Linked DNA regions of Caldimonas brevitalea. The main gene of each other region encodes a partner of the protein of the gene in region 3 in a complex. Links are inferred from orthologs where the notes say so. Each region holds a gene or a part of one and is shown on either strand. Other genes may lie near its edges.

Region 1 (5,850 bases), 280 kb from region 3 along the record:
GGCCAGGATACGGCCGAGGTTGGGGTCGCTGGCGAAAAAGGCCGTCTTGACCAGCGGCGAGTGGGCGATCGCATAGGCCACCTGGCGGCATTCGTCGACCGAGGCGCCGCCGTCGACCTGCACCGTGATGAACTTGGTGGCCCCCTCGCCGTCGCGCACGATCGCCTGGGCCAGCTGCTGCGCGACCGCCACGACTGCGTCGCGCAAGGCCCGGCCCTCGGCCGAATCGAGCGCGGTGATCGGCGCGTGGCCGGCCTGACCGGTGGCGATCAGCATGAAGCTGTCGTTGGTGGAGGTGTCGCCGTCGATGGTGATGCGGTTGAAGGACAGGTCGGCCGCTTCACGCACCAGTTGCTGCAGCGCCTCGGGCGCCACCGCCGCGTCAGTGGCCATGAAGCCGAGCATCGTCGCCATGTTGGGCCGGATCATGCCGGCACCCTTGCTGATGCCGGTGATGCTGACCTCGCGGCCGCCGATCTGCAGGCGACGCGAGGCGGCCTTGGGCAGTGTGTCGGTGGTCATGATGGCTTCTGCCGCAGCACCCCAGTTGTCGACCTTCAGATCGGCCAGCGCGCCCGGCAGGCCGGCCTGGATGCGGTCGGCCGGCAGCGGCTCCATGATGACACCGGTCGAGAACGGCAGCACCTGCTCGGGCGCCACCTCGAGATGGCGCGCCAGCGCGACGCAGGTCGAGAAGGCGCGCACCAGGCCGTCTTCGCCGGTGCCGGCATTGGCGTTGCCGGTGTTGATCACCAGCGCCCGCGTGCCGACGTTCGCGGCCAGGTGCTGGCGGGCCAGTTGCACCGGTGCGGCGCAGAAGCGGTTTTGCGTGAAGACGCCGGCGACCTGGCTGCCTTCGTCGAGCACGATGACCGTCAGGTCGCGCCGGTTGGCCTTGCGCACGCCGGCCATCGTGATACCGAGGCGGACGCCGGCGACGGGGTGGAGGGTGAGCGGGTCGGGAGCGCTGAGATTGACGGGCATGGGCGGGCTCGGCTGCGTGGAGGGGATGGGGGAGAAAACGCTCGATTGTAGAGACCGCACCGCGAGATTCCGAGGCGCGTCACTCGCCGCGCCGAGCGCTCGGTGATCCGCTGCCGGTGGCCGACGCCGAAGGCCGGGGCGCGTGAACGCCACCAACGAAAAGGGCTCCCGCAGGAGCCCTCAGCCGCATCTCGCCCCGGCGGGTGCCGGGGCTGGAACGCTCAAGTCAAGCGGCCATGGCACTGCTTGTACTTCTTGCCGCTGCCGCAGGGGCAGGGGTCGTTGCGGCCCACCTTGGGCACTGCGCCGGCCGCGGTGGCCGTATCGGTTTCGGTCGCGATGCTGCCGTCGTCGTTGGGGTGCGTGTAGGTGACGTTGGAGATGTTCTCCGCCCGGTCTTCCAGCGCCTCGGTCGCCTGCGCGATCTGCTGCTCCGACTGGATGCGCACGGTCAGCAGCACGCGCGTGACCTCCATCTTGACGATGTCGAGCAGCTGCGCGAACAGCTCGAACGCCTCGCGCTTGTACTCCTGCTTGGGGTTCTTCTGCGCATAGCCGCGCAGATGGATGCCCTGGCGCAGGTAGTCGAGCGCGGCCAGGTGCTCACGCCAGTGCGAGTCGATCGATTGCAGCAGCACCATACGCTCGAACTGCGTGAACTGCTCCTTGCCGACCTGCGCCACCTTGATCGCATACAAATCGTGGCCGGCCTTGACCACCTTCTCGACGATCTCGTCGTCGGTGATGGACTCGCTCTTCTCGACCTCGGCCTTCAGCGGCAGGTCGATCTGCCACTCTTCGCGCAGCGTCTTCTCGAGGCCGGCCAGGTCCCATTGCTCTTCGAGGCTCTGCGCCGGCACATAGGTGCGCGCCACGTCGGTCAACGCCCCTTCGCGCAGGTTGGTGATCTGCTGGCTCAGCTCGGTCGCATCGAGGATCTCGTTGCGCTGTTGGTAGATGACCTTGCGCTGGTCGTTGGAAACGTCGTCGTACTCCAGCAGCTGCTTGCGCACGTCGAAGTTGCGCGCCTCGACCTTGCGCTGGGCGCTCTCGATCGAACGCGTCACGATGCCGGCTTCGATGGCCTCGCCGTCGGGCATCTTCAGCCGGTCCATGATGGCGCGCACGCGGTCGCCCGCGAAGATGCGCATCAACGGGTCTTCGAGCGACAGGTAGAAGCGCGACGAGCCCGGGTCTCCCTGGCGGCCCGAACGACCGCGCAGCTGGTTGTCGATACGGCGCGACTCGTGGCGTTCGGTGGCGATGATGCGCAGGCCGCCGAGCGACTTGACCTGCTCGTGCAGGCCTTGCCATTCGCTCTTCAGCTGCTCGGCGCGGCTGGCTTTCTCGGCGTCGCTGAGCGCCGGGTCGGCCTCGATCAGCTGCACCTGCTTCTCGACGTTGCCGCCGAGCACGATGTCGGTACCGCGGCCGGCCATGTTGGTCGCGATGGTGATCATCTTCGGCCGACCGGCCTGCGCGACGATCTCGGCTTCCTTGGCGTGCTGCTTGGCGTTGAGCACCTGGTGCGGCAGGTCGGCCTTCTTGAGCAGGCCCGAGATCAGCTCGGAGTTCTCGATCGAGGTGGTGCCCACCAGCACCGGCTGGCCGCGTTCGTAGCAGTCGCGGATGTCACCGATGACGGCGTCGTACTTCTCGCGCGCGGTCTTGTAGACCAGGTCGAGCTGGTCCTTGCGCTGCATCGGCCGGTTGGGCGGGATCACCACGGTTTCGAGGCCGTAGATCTCCTGGAACTCATAGGCCTCGGTGTCGGCCGTGCCGGTCATGCCGCCGAGCTTGGCGTACATGCGGAAGTAGTTCTGGAAGGTGATCGACGCCAGCGTCTGGTTTTCGGCCTGGATCTCGACGCCTTCCTTGGCCTCGACGGCCTGGTGCAGGCCGTCCGACCAACGGCGGCCCTGCATCAGCCGGCCGGTGAACTCGTCGACGATGATGACTTCACCGTTCTGCACCACGTAGTGCTGGTCGCGGTGGTACAGGTGGTTGGCCCGCAACGCCGCATACAGGTGGTGCATCAGCGTGATGTTGGCCGGGTCGTAAAGGCTCGCGCCTTCGGCGAGCAGGCCGGCCTGGGCCAGGATGCGCTCGGCGTTCTCATGGCCGTCTTCGGTCAGGAACACCTGGTGGGTTTTCTCGTCGACCGTGAAGTCGCCCGGCTCGATGATGCCTTCGCCGGTGCGCGGATCGGCCTCGCCGATCTGCTTCTTCATCAGCGGCACCACCTTGTTGATGCGCTGGTACAGCTCGGTGTGGTCTTCGGCCTGGCCGCTGATGATCAGCGGCGTGCGGGCCTCGTCGATCAGGATCGAGTCGACCTCGTCGACGATGGCGAAGTTGAGGCCCCGCTGCACACGGTCGGCGGTCTCGTAGACCATGTTGTCGCGCAGGTAGTCGAAGCCGAACTCGTTGTTGGTGCCGTAGGTCACGTCGGCCGCGTAGGCGGCCTGCTTTTCTTCCCGCGGCATCTGCGGCAGGTTGATGCCGACGCTCAAGCCCAGGAAGTTGTAGAGCCGGCCCATCCATTCGGCGTCGCGCCGGGCCAGGTAGTCGTTGACGGTGACGAGGTGCACACCGCGGCCGCTGATCGCGTTCAGGTACACCGGCAAGGTGGCCATCAGGGTCTTGCCTTCACCGGTGCGCATTTCGGCGATCTTGCCGTCGTGCAGCGCCATGCCGCCGATCAGCTGCACGTCGAAGTGGCGCATCTTCAGCGCTCGCTTGCTGCCCTCGCGCACGGTGGCGAAGGCTTCGGGCAACAGGTCGTCGAGCGACTCGCCCTTGGCCACCCGATCGCGAAACTCCTGCGTCTTGCCGCGCAACTGCTCGTCGTTCAGCGCCTCGAACTGGGGCTCGAGCGCATTGATCTTCTCCACCACACGCCGGTATTGCTTGAGAAGGCGGTCGTTGCGACTGCCGAAAATCTGGGTGAGAAGCTTGGGCAACATGCGGTTCGTTCTTGAATGATGAAAGCCGGCGACGCGTGGCAGGCGGCCCTCGGGCCGCATCGATGCACACAACGCTCACGCCGGGAATGGCAGAAAGCCGGGATGTTCCGATACGCGCTCAGGCCGCTTGTGGGTCAGTCGTGAGTCAGCACAAGTGAGTCAGCACAAGTGAGGCCGCTCGCCGCCTTTGCAAGCAGACCCCTGGGCCTGGGCATCGGGCGGGTGAGTGACCGCTCCAAAAGCGTCGGAGTTTAGCACCGGGGCAGCCTGCGCCGCCCTGTGCCGGGGCGGGTACGGCGAGCGCTCAGGGCGCGGCAGGCGTGGCGTCGATGCCGACCGCGGCGACGCTGCGGGCCACCCGGCTGTTGCGGCCGCGCGAGGGCCGCTCGGCCACTGCCGTTGCAGCAGGGGCGTCGTTGGTGAGGAACTTGGCCGGGTCCTGGTGCACCCCGCCCATCAGCACTTCGAAGTGCAAATGCGGGCCGGTGGAGCGGCCGGTCGAACCGACGTGCGCGATCACCTGACCGCGCTTGACCAGGTCGCCCTGCTGGGCCAGCAAGCGCGACGCATGGGCGTAGCGGGTGACCAGGCCGTTGCCGTGGTCGAGGTCGATCATGTTGCCGTATTGGGGATGCGCTTCGGCCCGCACCACCACACCGCCGGCCGCGGCCATGATCGGAGAGCCGGTGGGGGCCGGGAAATCCAGCCCGGTGTGCAGGGCGGAACGGCCCGAGAAGGGGTCGCTGCGGAAGCCGAAACCGGAACTGGTGTGACCTTCGACCGGCTTGGTGTTGGGCACCATCAGCGACTTCATCTGCTCTTCGAACAGGCGCGCCTCGATCATCGTGAAGACGTCGGCGCGCTGCGCCGAGAACTCGTCGAGCCAGTCGATGGCGCGGTTCAGCTCGGTCAGCGACGGGCGGCCGCTGGGGATGAACGGGCCGCCCTGCCCGCCCGGGCCGGTGGCTTCGCCGGGCTTGGCGGGCTGCGTGTCGCTGGCCGGCTTGATCTCTTCGGGCTTCAGGCCCGCCAGACCCGAGACCCGCTCGCCCACCGCTTCGAGGTGGATCAGCTTGGCCTGCATCTCGCCCACCCGCTGCGCCATCGCGTCGAGGTTTTCACGCATGAAACGGTCGCGCTGGGCGAACTCGTCCTTGACGACCAGCTTCACCAACTGGCTGACCACCGGCCAGCCGTCACGCGCGGCCTTGAGGAAGATGAAGTGGTAGATCGCGCCCGACAACGCGAGCATTGCAGCGGCCAACAGAAGCACCAGGAATGCCAATTGCCACGGCGCCAGCTGAAGGACGCGCGTCCTGGCCAGCCGGCCGTGGGTGATCATGATCTGCATCGCTACACTCCTGTCATGAACCGTCGCGCGGACCGCACGCTACCCATCCACGAAGCCCTCAGCCGCCATGCGGGGCTGGCTCGGATTCAGCAGCTGATGCGTGAATCGAACGAGCGCTTCGAAGTGGTCCGTCCCCTCCTGCCTCCTGCTCTCGCGGCCCATGTCAAAGCCGGGCCTGTCGACGAGCAGGGCTGGTCCCTGTTGGCCCCCAACGGGGCCGCCGCAGCCAAGCTACGGCAGTTGCAACCGCGCCTGGAAGAGGCACTGCGGCAACGTGGCTGGCAGGTTAGCGCGATCAGGGTGAAGGTTCAATCAGGCTGAAACGCTCAGCCGCAACCGCGCGTAACGCAGCGGTAAGCCTTCACGAATGATGGATAGGTGGTGCCGACTATCTGACTCGAACAGATGACCTACCGCTTACAAGGCGGTTGCTCTACCAACTGAGCTAAGCCGGCATGAAGACGTGCGGGCGATGCCGACGTCAGGTGGCGTTGCGGACGTAACCGCAACGCGAGGATTTTACTTGACGCGCTTTTACTTGACGCGCTT
Region 2 (5,274 bases), 3.8 Mb from region 3 along the record:
CCAGCTACGGCGCGCCGGACGTGTTGCGCCCCTGTCAGAGGCCCGATCCTGTCGCCGGCTCCGGCGAGGTGTTGATCCGGGTGCGGGCGGCCGGTGTCAACCGGCCCGACGTGCTGCAACGCAAGGGTCACTATCCGGTGCCCGCCGGCGCCTCCGACCTGCCCGGCCTGGAAGTGGCCGGTGAGATCGTCGCTGGCGACGCAGCTGCGATGGCTAAAGCGGGCCTGAAGCTCGGCGACCGGGTTTGTGCGTTGGTGCAGGGCGGCGGGTATGCCGAGCTGTGCGTCGCCGCGGCGGCCTTGTGCCTGCCGGTGCCCGACGGCTGGAGCGACGTCGAGGCCGCCGGGTTGCCCGAGACCTTCTTCACCGTCTGGTCCAATGTGTTCCAACGGGCGCGCCTCGCGGCTGGCGAGACGCTGCTGGTGCAGGGCGGCACGAGCGGCATCGGCGTCACGGCGATCCAGCTGGGCAAGGCCATGGGGGCGACGGTGTATGCGACGGCGGGCAGCGACGACAAGTGCGCCGCCTGCGTGAAGCTGGGCGCCGACCACGCGATCAACTACCGCACCCACGACTTCGCCGCCGAGGTCAAGCGATTGAGTGGCGGCCGTGGGGCGGACGTGATCCTCGACATGGTCGCCGGCGACTACCTGCCGCGCGAGATCGACTGCCTGGCCGACGACGGTCGGCTGGTCATCATCGCGGTGCAAGGCGGCACCAAGGCTGAACTCGACATCGTCACGCTGATGCGCCGGCGCCTGACCGTGACCGGCTCGACACTGCGGCCGCGGCCGGTGTCGTTCAAGGCGGCGGTGGCGCGCGAGTTGCGCGAGCGGGTGTGGCCGTTGTTGGCGCAACGCAGGATCACGCCAGTGGTGTTCAAGACCTTCGCCGCGGCCGATGCGGCGCAGGCCCATGCACTGATGGAATCGAACCAGCACATCGGAAAGATCGTGCTGACCTGGTGAGCGCCGCAAGGCGACTACGTAGAATATTGGGCTTTTTGAGCGGGAAGGGAGCGAATCGATGCGCCGCAAACTGGTCGTAGGCAACTGGAAGATGCACGGCACGCTGGCCAGCAATGCTGAACTGCTGGGGGGCGTGCGCGCTGCCGAGCCTTTCGTCTGCGAGGCGGCGGTGTGCGTGCCGTTTCCTTATCTGGCCTCTTGCGTGCTCGCACTGCAAGGCAGCCATATCGGGCTGGGCGCGCAGGACTGTTCGGCGCACGAGCAGGGCGCCTACACCGGCGAGGTGTCGGCCACGATGCTGCACGACGTCGGCTGCCGCTACGTGATCGTGGGCCACTCCGAGCGCCGCGCCTACCACGGTGAGAGCGACCAGCTGGTGGCCGACAAGGCCAAGATCGTCGTCAACAAGGGCATGATCCCCATCGTGTGCGTTGGCGAAACCTTGGCCGAACGCGAAGCCGGGCAGACCGACGCGGTGGTCAAGCGCCAGTTGTCGGCCGTGATCCACACGCTGGGTCATTGCGTGCCGCAGATCGTGGTGGCTTACGAGCCGGTCTGGGCCATCGGCACCGGCAAGACCGCCTCGCCCGAGCAGGCGCAAGAGGTGCACGCACTGTTGCGGGCGCAGTTGCAAGCCGCGACGTCGCACGCCGACAGCATGAAGATCCTCTACGGCGGCAGCGTCAAGCCCGACAACGCCGCCACCTTGTTCGCGCAACCCGACATCGACGGTGGCCTGATCGGCGGGGCTTCCCTGAAGGCCGCCGATTTCATCGCGATCTGCCGCGCAGCGCTGTGAGCCGGCGACGACGGCTCGCCCCCATTTCTGGAGATTCTTGATGCAGTTTCTGACCACCGTGATCCTCGTCGTGCAGTTGCTGTCTGCGCTGGGCATGATCGGCCTGGTGCTGGTGCAGCACGGCAAGGGCGCCGACATGGGCGCTTCGTTCGGTAGCGGCGCCTCGGGCAGCCTGTTCGGTGCCACCGGCAGCGCCAACTTCCTGTCGCGCACCACGGCGGTGTTGGCGACCGTGTTTTTCATCTGCACGCTGGCCCTCGCGTATCTGTCCAGCTCGCGGCCTGCGGAGGCGCCGGCGGCAACCGTGCTCGAGCGCGCTCCGGCCCAGGCGCCGGCCGCAAGTGCGAGTGGTGCATCGCAGATCCCCGGTGCCGCACCGGCAGCCAGCGCCGTTGAAGCGCCTGCCTCGGCCGCCGTGGTGCCTGCGCCCGCTGCTTCCGGTGCCGCTCAGATCCCGACGAAATAACTTGATCGAAATGCCCGACTCCATTGAGAAGGGCAGGGATTCGAGTTAGAATCCAAGGCTGTTCGGCAAGCTACTGTTAAAGCTGCCACTGAAGGGTGATCAGAGCGGGCACTACCTGTTGCGTTCTGAGTCAGCAGGCACCGCGGTCGGCGACCGCGGGTCAGCGTCCTCGCCGAGGTCGTTGCCTGTGCCGGATGTGGCGCTTCCCTCATGCAAGCCGAGCAGTTTGATGGCCCGGGATCTTTCCTCTTGGCCTGGTGTCGAACCAGGGCAGGGTTCAAGGAAGGCAGGCCCGGGCTCTCAGGCCGACGTGGTGAAATTGGTAGACACGCTATCTTGAGGGGGTAGTGGCGAAAGCTGTGCGAGTTCGAGTCTCGCCGTCGGCACCAAAATTTCAATCGATGCGGTGATCATCCGGTGCCGCATCGGGCGCCCTGGACGCAACAGCCGAAGGGGGCAACCGCAGGGACAAAGTGGGCGTGCTGGGCAGCGGTCTGACCGCTGGGAACAGCGCGCCTTATTTTTGCCATGCGTTTGAGCCGGATCTGTGAAGACTTTCGCGCAGCCAGCCACACTCCGTCACAGCGAGCCACGCGTCAAGCAACAGTAGCAGCCAGCCGTCCACGAGCAGTCGACCCGAGACCAGCCTCCAAGAGCATCATGAGCCTCGACCAGTACCTCCCCGTCATCCTGTTCATCCTGGTCGGCATCGCCGTCGGCGTTGCACCCCAGGTGCTCGGTTTCCTGCTCGGCCCCCGGCGGCCCGACGCGGCGAAGAACTCGCCCTACGAGTGCGGCTTCGAAGCCTTCGAAGACGCCCGCATGAAGTTCGATGTGCGCTACTACCTGGTGGCCATCCTCTTCATCTTGTTCGACCTCGAAATTGCCTTCCTCTTCCCGTGGGCAGTGGCGTTGCGCGATATCGGCCAGCCAGGCTTTCTGGCCATGATGATTTTCCTGGGCATCCTTGTCGTGGGCTTCGTCTACGAGTGGAAGAAGGGTGCCCTGGACTGGGAATGACGCGAGGTAAGTTGGTATGAGTATCGAAGGCGTTCTCAAGGAAGGCTTCATCACCACCACGGCCGACAAGCTGATCAACTGGTCGAAGACCGGCTCGTTGTGGCCGATGACCTTCGGGCTGGCCTGCTGTGCGGTCGAGATGATGCACGCGGGCGCAGCCCGTTACGACATCGACCGTTTCGGCATGTTGTTCCGTCCCAGCCCCCGCCAGTCCGACCTGATGATCGTGGCCGGCACGCTGTGCAACAAGATGGCACCGGCCCTCCGCAAGGTCTACGACCAGATGGCCGAGCCGCGCTGGGTGCTGTCGATGGGATCGTGCGCCAACGGCGGTGGCTACTACCACTACAGCTATTCGGTTGTGCGCGGCTGCGACCGCATCGTGCCGGTCGACGTCTACGTGCCCGGCTGCCCCCCGACGGCGGAAGCGCTGCTCTACGGCATCCTGCAGCTGCAGGCCAAGATCCGGCGCGAAAACACGATCGCGCGCTGATGCGCGCGGCGTACACGGGACATCCTATGGCAAACAACCTGACGCAGGCCACCCTGCCGACCGGGGTGAGGTCATGAGCAGACTGAATCTTTTGCGCGAACAACTCGACGCGGTGCTGGGCGGCAAGCTCAAGCGCGTCGAACAAGACCTCGGCGAGCTGACGATCACCGTCTCCGCCGCCGACTACCTCGAGGTAGCGGTGACGCTGCGCGACCACCCCGAACTGCGCTTCGAGCAGCTGATCGACCTGTGTGGCCTCGACTATTCGTCGTATGCCGACGGTCGCTACGAGGGTCCGCGCTACTGCGTGAGCACCCATTTGCTGTCGATCACCAAGAACTGGCGGCTGCGCCTCAAGGTGTACGCGCCCGACGACGACCTGCCGGTGGTGCCGTCTGTCAACGAGGTCTGGAACGCGGCCAACTGGTTCGAGCGCGAAGCCTTCGATCTGTTCGGCATCGTCTTCGACGGGCACCTCGACCTGCGCCGCCTGCTGACCGACTACGGTTTCATCGGCCACCCCTTCCGCAAGGACTTCCCGGTGACCGGCCATGTCGAGATGCGTTACGACGCCGAGCAGAAACGCGTGATCTACCAACCGGTGACGATCGAGCCGCGCGAGATCACGCCCCGCGTGATCCGCGAAGAGAACTACGGCGGCCTGCATCACTGAGCCCGAGGTCCCCACGTGGCAGAAATCAAGAACTACACCCTGAACTTCGGTCCTCAGCACCCGGCGGCGCACGGCGTGCTGCGGCTGGTGCTGGAGCTCGACGGCGAAGTGATCCAGCGGGCCGACCCCCACATCGGCCTGCTGCACCGCGCCACCGAGAAGCTGGCCGAGTCGAAGACCTTCATCCAGTCGCTGCCCTACATGGACCGTCTCGACTACGTGTCCATGATGTGCAACGAGCACGCCTACTGCTTGGCCATCGAGCGGATGATGGGCGTCGAAGTGCCGATCCGGGCGCAGTACATCCGCGTCATGTTCTCCGAGATCACCCGGCTGCTGAACCACCTGCTGTGGCTCGGCGCGCACGGGCTCGACTGCGGTGCAATGAACATGTTGATCTACTGCTTCCGAGAGCGTGAAGACCTGTTCGACATGTACGAGGCGGTCTCCGGCGCGCGCATGCACGCCGCTTATTTCCGCCCGGGCGGCGTCTACCGCGACCTGCCCGACACGATGCCGCAGTACAAGGTCTCGAAGATCAAGTCGCAGAAGGTCGTCAACAAGCTCAACGAGAACCGCCAGGGCTCGCTGCTCGACTTCATCGAAGACTTCACCAACCGCTTCCCCAAGCACGTCGACGAATACGAGACGCTGCTGACCGACAACCGCATCTGGAAGCAGCGCACGGTGGGCGTCGGCGTGGTGTCGCCCGAGCGCGCCTTGAACCTCGGGTTCACCGGCCCCATGCTGCGCGGCTCCGGCATCGCATGGGACCTGCGCAAGAAGCAGCCGTACGACGTCTACGACCAGATGCAGTTTGATGTGCCGCTCGGCACCAACGGCGATTGCTACGAC
Region 3 (5,451 bases):
AGATTCTTGATGCCTTGTTCTTGAGCCGCACGACCCGCCACTTCGGCCGCCACCTGGGCAGCGTACGGCGTGGACTTGCGCGAGCCCTTGAAACCCTGGCCACCGCTGGAAGCCCAGGACAGCGCGTTGCCCTGGCGGTCGGTGATCGTGATGATGGTGTTGTTGAACGACGCGTGCACGTGAGCAATACCGTCCGCAATGTTCTTGCGGATCTTCTTGCTCACACGCCGAGCGGCGGTATTCGCAGGTGCTTTAGCCATGGTGACCTTCTTTCAATCAGCTCGTTCGGCGGCTTATTTCTTCAGCTGCACGCCGGACTTGCGCGGGCCCTTGCGGGTCCGGGCGTTCGTGCGGGTGCGCTGGCCGCGCATCGGCAGCCCGCGGCGATGACGGAAACCGCGGTAGCAGCCGAGGTCCATCAATCGCTTGATGTTCATCGTCGTTTCGCGGCGCAGGTCGCCTTCGATCGTCAGACGACCCACCTCTTCACGGATCTTTTCCAGATCAGCGTCGGTCAGGTCCTTGATCTTCTTGCTGTAGGCGATGCCGACGGCGTCGCAGATCTTCTGCGCCGTGGTGCGACCGATCCCGTAGATCGAGGTCAAACCGATTTCCGCATGCTTTTGGGGCGGAATATTGATACCAGCAATACGTGCCATGTGGGTCCTCTAATTCGCGTTCATCAGGATGATCGTGTCCCGATCAGCCCTGGCGTTGCTTGTGACGCGGGTCGGTGCAAATCACGCGAACCACGCCGTTGCGACGGATGATCTTGCAATTGCGGCAGATCTTTTTGACGGATGCCGAAACTTTCATGGTCTTCTCCTTGACCTTTGTTGCTCGCTACGCCGACCAGCGGCCCGATGAACGATCGCGATATTCCGAGTATGAACAGTGCCGCTCACTTCGCTCGGAACACGATGCGAGCTCGACTCAAATCGTAGGGCGTCAGCTCCACGGTCACCTTGTCGCCGGGGAGGATGCGGATGTAGTGCATCCGCATCTTTCCGGAGATATGACCGAGCACGACATGCCCGTTCTCCAACTTCACGCGAAACGTTGCATTGGGCAAGTTCTCGAGGATCTCGCCCTGCATCTGAATGACGTCGTCTTTCGCCATTGCGTCTTCGTCTGTTCGCGTTCGTTGAACCGGCTCAGCCGGCCTTGAAATTTGCCTTCTTCAGCAGCGACTCGTACTGCTGCGACATCACATACGACTGCACCTGCGCCCAGAAGTCCATCGTCACGACCACGATGATCAGCAGCGACGTGCCGCCGAAGTAGAACGGGACGTTGTACTTGAGGATCAGGAACTCCGGCAGCAAGCAGACCAGCGTGATGTAGATCGCACCGGCCAGCGTCAGCCGAGACAGGATGCGGTCAATGTATCGCGCAGTCTGGTCGCCAGGACGGATCCCAGGGATGAACGCGCCGCTCTTCTTCAGGTTGTCTGCCGTCTCACGGCTGTTGAACACCAGCGCCGTGTAGAAGAAGCAGAAGAAGATGATCGCAGCCGCATACAACATCACATACACGGGCTGGCCCGGATGCAGCGCGTCGGCAATGTTCTTCAACCAGCGCAGGCTGTCACCGCTGCTGAACCAGCTCACGACGGTGGCCGGCAACAGGATGATCGACGACGCGAAGATCGGCGGGATCACGCCAGCCATGTTCAGCTTCAGCGGCAGGTGCGAGGACTGACCCCCGTAAACCTTGTTGCCGACCTGCCGCTTCGCATAGTTGACGAGGATCTTGCGCTGACCACGCTCGACGAACACCACACCGTAGGTCACCGCGCCGATCACGACGATGATCAACAGCGCGACGACTTCGTGCATCGCCCCGGTACGCACCAACTCGAACAGTCCGCCGATCGCGCTGGGCAGGCCCGCCGCGATACCGCCGAAGATCAGGATCGAGATGCCGTTGCCCAGGCCGCGCTCGGTGATCTGCTCACCCAGCCACATCAAGAACATCGTGCCAGCCGTCAGGCTGATCATCGCGCTGATGCGGAAGCCGAAACCCGGCGCCAGCACCAACCCCGGCGAGCTTTCGAGCGCGATCGCGATCGACAGCGACTGGAACAACGCCAGGCCCAGCGTCCCGTAGCGGGTGTACTGGGTGATCTTGCGTCGACCGCCTTCGCCTTCCTTCTTGAGCTGCTCCAGCGAGGGCACCACGTAGCTCATCAGCTGCATGATGATCGATGCAGAGATGTACGGCATGATGCCCAACGCGAACACCGTGAAACGCGACAGCGCTCCGCCGGAGAACATGTTGAACAGACTCAGGATGCCGCCTTGCTGGCTCTTGAAGAGCTGCTGCAGCTGCGTCGGATCAATGCCCGGCACGGGAATGTGCGCGCCGATCCGGTAGACCACGAGCGCCATCACCAGGAAGATCAGCCGGCGACGCAAGTCGCCGAACTTCCCGGTTTTGGCCAGCTGAGGTGCGTTGGTTGCCACTGGGTGTGTGTCCTAGAGCCGGTTGCGACGCTGAACCGTCACTCGGCCAGGGAGCCGCCGGCTGCCTCGATGGCGGCCTTGGCACCTGCCGTCGCGCCGATCCCCTTGAGAGCGACCTTCTTCGTCAATTGACCGGCAGCGATCACCTTGACGTTCTTGGCCAACTCAGGAACCAGGCCCGCTTGCTTCAGCGCGATCAGATCGACTTCGGCCGCATCCAGGCGCTCGAGGTCCGACAAACGGATCTCGGCGTTGAACTTCAGCAGTTGCGACTTGAAGCCACGCTTGGGCAGGCGACGCTGCAGCGGCATCTGGCCGCCTTCGAAGCCCACCTTGTGGTAGCCACCGGCGCGCGACTTCTGACCCTTGTGGCCACGACCCGCCGTCTTGCCCAGACCGGAACCGATACCCCGGCCCACGCGGCGCTTGGCGTGCTTGGCGCCAGCTGCCGGCTTGATGGTATTGAGTTGCATCTTGTCCTCAGCCGCTTCAGAGCACCTTGACCAGGTAGCTCACCTTGTTGATCATGCCGCGCACCGCCGGGGTGTCTTCCAGCACGGACTCGCTGTTCATGCCGCGCAGACCGAGGCCGCGCACCGTGGCGCGGTGATCGGCACGGGTGCCGATCGGGCTGCGAACCAGCTTGACCTTCAGAGTTTTCTTGTCATCCGCCATGATGTTGCTCCTGGCTTTCAGCTGAAGATTTCTTCAACGGTCTTGCCGCGCTTGGCAGCGATCTCGGACGGCGTGGTCGAGTTGGTCAGCGCATTCAGCGTCGCGCGCACCATGTTGTAGGGGTTGGTCGAACCATGGCTCTTGGCCACGATGTCGGTCACGCCCATCACCTCGAACACTGCACGCATCGGACCACCGGCGATGATGCCGGCACCGGCGGGAGCCGGCGCCATCAGCACCTTGGCCGCACCGTGCTCGCCGTTCACCTTGTGGTGCAGCGTGCCGTTCTTCAGGCTCACCTTGATCATGTTGCGGCGGGCCTGCTCCATCGCCTTCTGGACAGCGACCGGCACTTCACGCGCCTTGCCCTTGCCCATGCCGATGCGGCCATCGCCGTCGCCGACCACGGTCAGTGCAGCGAAACCGAGGATACGGCCGCCCTTCACCACCTTGGTGACGCGGTTCACGGCGATCATCTTCTCGCGCAGACCGTCGTCGCGGCCTTCGTCGGCCACCTTCGGTTGAAACTTTGCCATTTCAGATTCCTTGAGGTCTTGCGCTTAGAACTGCAGGCCGCCTTCGCGGGCCGCCTCGGCCAGGGCCTTGACCCGGCCATGGAAGGCGAAACCAGCGCGGTCGAACGCCACTTTCTCGACGCCAGCAGCCTTCGCCTTCTCGGCGATGCGCTTGCCAACGATCGAGGCTGCGTTCACGTTGCCGCCCTTGCCGGCACCACCCAGCTGCTCGCGAACTTCCTTCTCGGCGGTCGAGGCGGTCGCGAGGACCTTCTGGCCGTCTTCGGAAATCACGCTGGCATAGATGTGCGTGTTCGAGCGAAACACCGTCAGGCGCGCGACACGCAGTTCCGCAATGCGGACACGGGTCTGGCGGGAGCGGCGCAGGCGCTGTTCTTTCTTGGTCAACATCTCGCGGCTCCTTACTTCTTCTTGGTCTCTTTGATAGAGACCTTCTCGTCGGAATAGCGGATCCCCTTGCCCTTGTAGGGCTCGGGCGGACGGAAGGCACGCACTTCAGCGGCGATCTGGCCCACCACCTGACGGTCGGAACCCTTGATCAGGATTTCGGTTTGCGTCGGGGTTTCCACCTTGATACCTGCCGGCATTTCCTTCACCACCGGGTGAGAGTAGCCAACTTGCAGGTTCAGCTTCTGGCCTTGGGCTTGGGCGCGATAACCCACGCCCACCAAGTTCAGCTTCTTCTCGAAGCCCTTGGTGACACCGTTGACCATGTTCGCGACGAGCGCACGCATCGTGCCGGACATCGCATTGGCTGCCGCCGAGTCGTTCACCGGGGTGAACGTCAGCTTGCCGCCTTCATTCTTGACCGTGACCAGCTGGTTCGTTTGGCGCACCAGGGTGCCCAGCGAACCTTTGACGCTGATCTGTTCGGCCGTGATCGCCACATCCACGCCTTGCGGGACGGCGACCGGCATTTTTCCAACGCGGGACATTTCTTAGCCTCCCTCGATCAGGCGACGTAGCACAGCACTTCGCCGCCGATACCGGCTTGACGTGCTTTGCGGTCGGTCATCACACCCTTGGGCGTCGTCACGATCGCCACGCCGAGGCCATTCATGACCTGCGGAATGTCGTGGCGGCCCTTGTAGATACGCAAGCCGGGGCGGCTCACGCGCTCCAGGCGCTCGATCACCGGACGACCGGCGTAGTACTTCAGCGAAATCTCGAGTTGCGGCTTGGCTTCTTCACCACGCACCGCGAAACCGTCGATATAACCTTCGTCCTTCAGGACTTGGGCGATCGCCACTTTCAGCTTCGAAGCAGGCATCGAGACGCTGGCCTTCTCAACGGTCTGAGCGTTGCGAATGCGGGTCAGCATATCGGCGATAGGATCACTCATGCTCATAGGATTCTCCTGTCGGGCCGATTACCAGCTGGCCTTGACGACACCGGGGATGTCGCCTTCGAAAGCCAATTCGCGGATCTTGTTACGGGCGAGGCCGAACTTGCGGAACGTGCCGCGCGGACGACCGGTCAGGCCGCAACGGTTGCGCTGACGCGTCGGGTTGGCGTTGCGCGGGAGCTTCTGCAGCTCCAGACGGGCGAGATAACGCTCTTCGTCCGACTTCTTGGCGTCGTTGGCGATCGCCTTCAGTTCGGCATACTTCTTGGCGAACTTCGCGACCAGGTCGGCGCGCTTTTGCTCGCGCTGCTTCATCGAAACTTTAGCCACGAACCACCTCAGTTCTTGAACGGGAAACGGAATTCCGCGAGGAGCGCCTTGCACTCGTCATCGGTCTTCGCCGTCGTGGTGATGCTGATATTCAGGCCGC

What was found.
Region 1: the proteins of secY (region 3) and secA are in contact, whole or in part, in a crystal structure (PDB 3DIN), measured with the Thermotoga maritima proteins. The link is inferred for Caldimonas brevitalea from one-to-one orthologs. Residues at the interface, in WP_004081795.1 of Thermotoga maritima: Glu108, Gly109, Glu110, Glu111, Ala236, Glu237, Arg238, Arg239, Ile240, Thr241, Ile242, Gln243, Tyr244, Ala245, Arg246, Arg247, Val248, Thr249, Gly250, Arg251, Arg252, Val253, Tyr254, Gly256, Ala257, Ser258, Thr259, Tyr260, Leu261, Pro262; in WP_004082002.1 of Thermotoga maritima: Glu261, Ala262, Arg263, Lys300, Ala301, Arg302, Thr303, Ile304, Ile305, Leu323, Tyr324, Asp325, Pro326, Val329, Ser330, Tyr333, Ile336, Lys340, Phe345, Val349, Glu363, Phe364, Tyr374, Ser375, Gly376, Gly377, Glu393, Ile395, Thr482, Ser483.
Region 2: secY (region 3) and secG share a complex: the UniProt entries of both Escherichia coli proteins name them as parts of the sec protein translocase complex. The link is inferred for Caldimonas brevitalea from one-to-one orthologs.

What each region holds. Positions count from the first base shown.
Region 1 is NZ_CP011371.1:5,449,209-5,455,058, forward strand. The notes cover bases 1,006-4,341. They hold secA (preprotein translocase subunit SecA), read right to left. Parts: upstream 3,951-4,341; coding sequence 1,206-3,950; downstream 1,006-1,205. Other genes in these bases: AAW51_RS23070 (M23 family metallopeptidase), read right to left, coding at 4,255-4,341. In the rest of the region: bifunctional glutamate N-acetyltransferase/amino-acid acetyltransferase ArgJ, read right to left, coding at 1-984; more of AAW51_RS23070, read right to left, coding at 4,342-5,301; AAW51_RS29485 (DciA family protein), read left to right, coding at 5,317-5,622; AAW51_RS23080 (ClpXP protease specificity-enhancing factor), read right to left, coding at 5,836-5,850. UniProt on the Escherichia coli protein: Required for protein export, interacts with the SecYEG preprotein conducting channel.
Region 2 is NZ_CP011371.1:1,968,883-1,974,156, forward strand. Bases 761-3,520 are described here. They hold secG (preprotein translocase subunit SecG), read left to right. Parts: upstream 761-1,807; coding sequence 1,808-2,233; downstream 2,234-3,520. Other genes in these bases: AAW51_RS08665 (NAD(P)H-quinone oxidoreductase), read left to right, coding at 761-968; tpiA (triose-phosphate isomerase), read left to right, coding at 1,027-1,767; AAW51_RS08685 (NADH-quinone oxidoreductase subunit A), read left to right, coding at 2,894-3,253; AAW51_RS08690 (NuoB/complex I 20 kDa subunit family protein), read left to right, coding at 3,270-3,520. Outside these bases: more of AAW51_RS08665, read left to right, coding at 1-760; more of AAW51_RS08690, read left to right, coding at 3,521-3,746; AAW51_RS08695 (NADH-quinone oxidoreductase subunit C), read left to right, coding at 3,820-4,419; AAW51_RS08700 (NADH-quinone oxidoreductase subunit D), read left to right, coding at 4,435-5,274. UniProt on the Escherichia coli protein: Subunit of the protein translocation channel SecYEG. Overexpression of some hybrid proteins has been thought to jam the protein secretion apparatus resulting in cell death; while this may be true it also results in FtsH-mediated degradation of SecY.
Region 3 is NZ_CP011371.1:5,728,884-5,734,334, forward strand. The notes cover bases 311-3,247. They hold secY (preprotein translocase subunit SecY), read right to left. Parts: upstream 2,466-3,247; coding sequence 1,155-2,465; downstream 311-1,154. Other genes in these bases: rpsM (30S ribosomal protein S13), read right to left, coding at 311-659; rpmJ (50S ribosomal protein L36), read right to left, coding at 703-816; infA (translation initiation factor IF-1), read right to left, coding at 902-1,120; rplO (50S ribosomal protein L15), read right to left, coding at 2,504-2,938; rpmD (50S ribosomal protein L30), read right to left, coding at 2,955-3,140. Outside these bases: rpsK (30S ribosomal protein S11), read right to left, coding at 1-260; more of rpsM, read right to left, coding at 294-310; more of rpsE, read right to left, coding at 3,248-3,676; rplR (50S ribosomal protein L18), read right to left, coding at 3,701-4,066; rplF (50S ribosomal protein L6), read right to left, coding at 4,078-4,611; rpsH (30S ribosomal protein S8), read right to left, coding at 4,629-5,024; rpsN (30S ribosomal protein S14), read right to left, coding at 5,046-5,336; rplE (50S ribosomal protein L5), read right to left, coding at 5,360-5,451. UniProt on the Escherichia coli protein: The central subunit of the protein translocation channel SecYEG. Consists of two halves formed by TMs 1-5 and 6-10.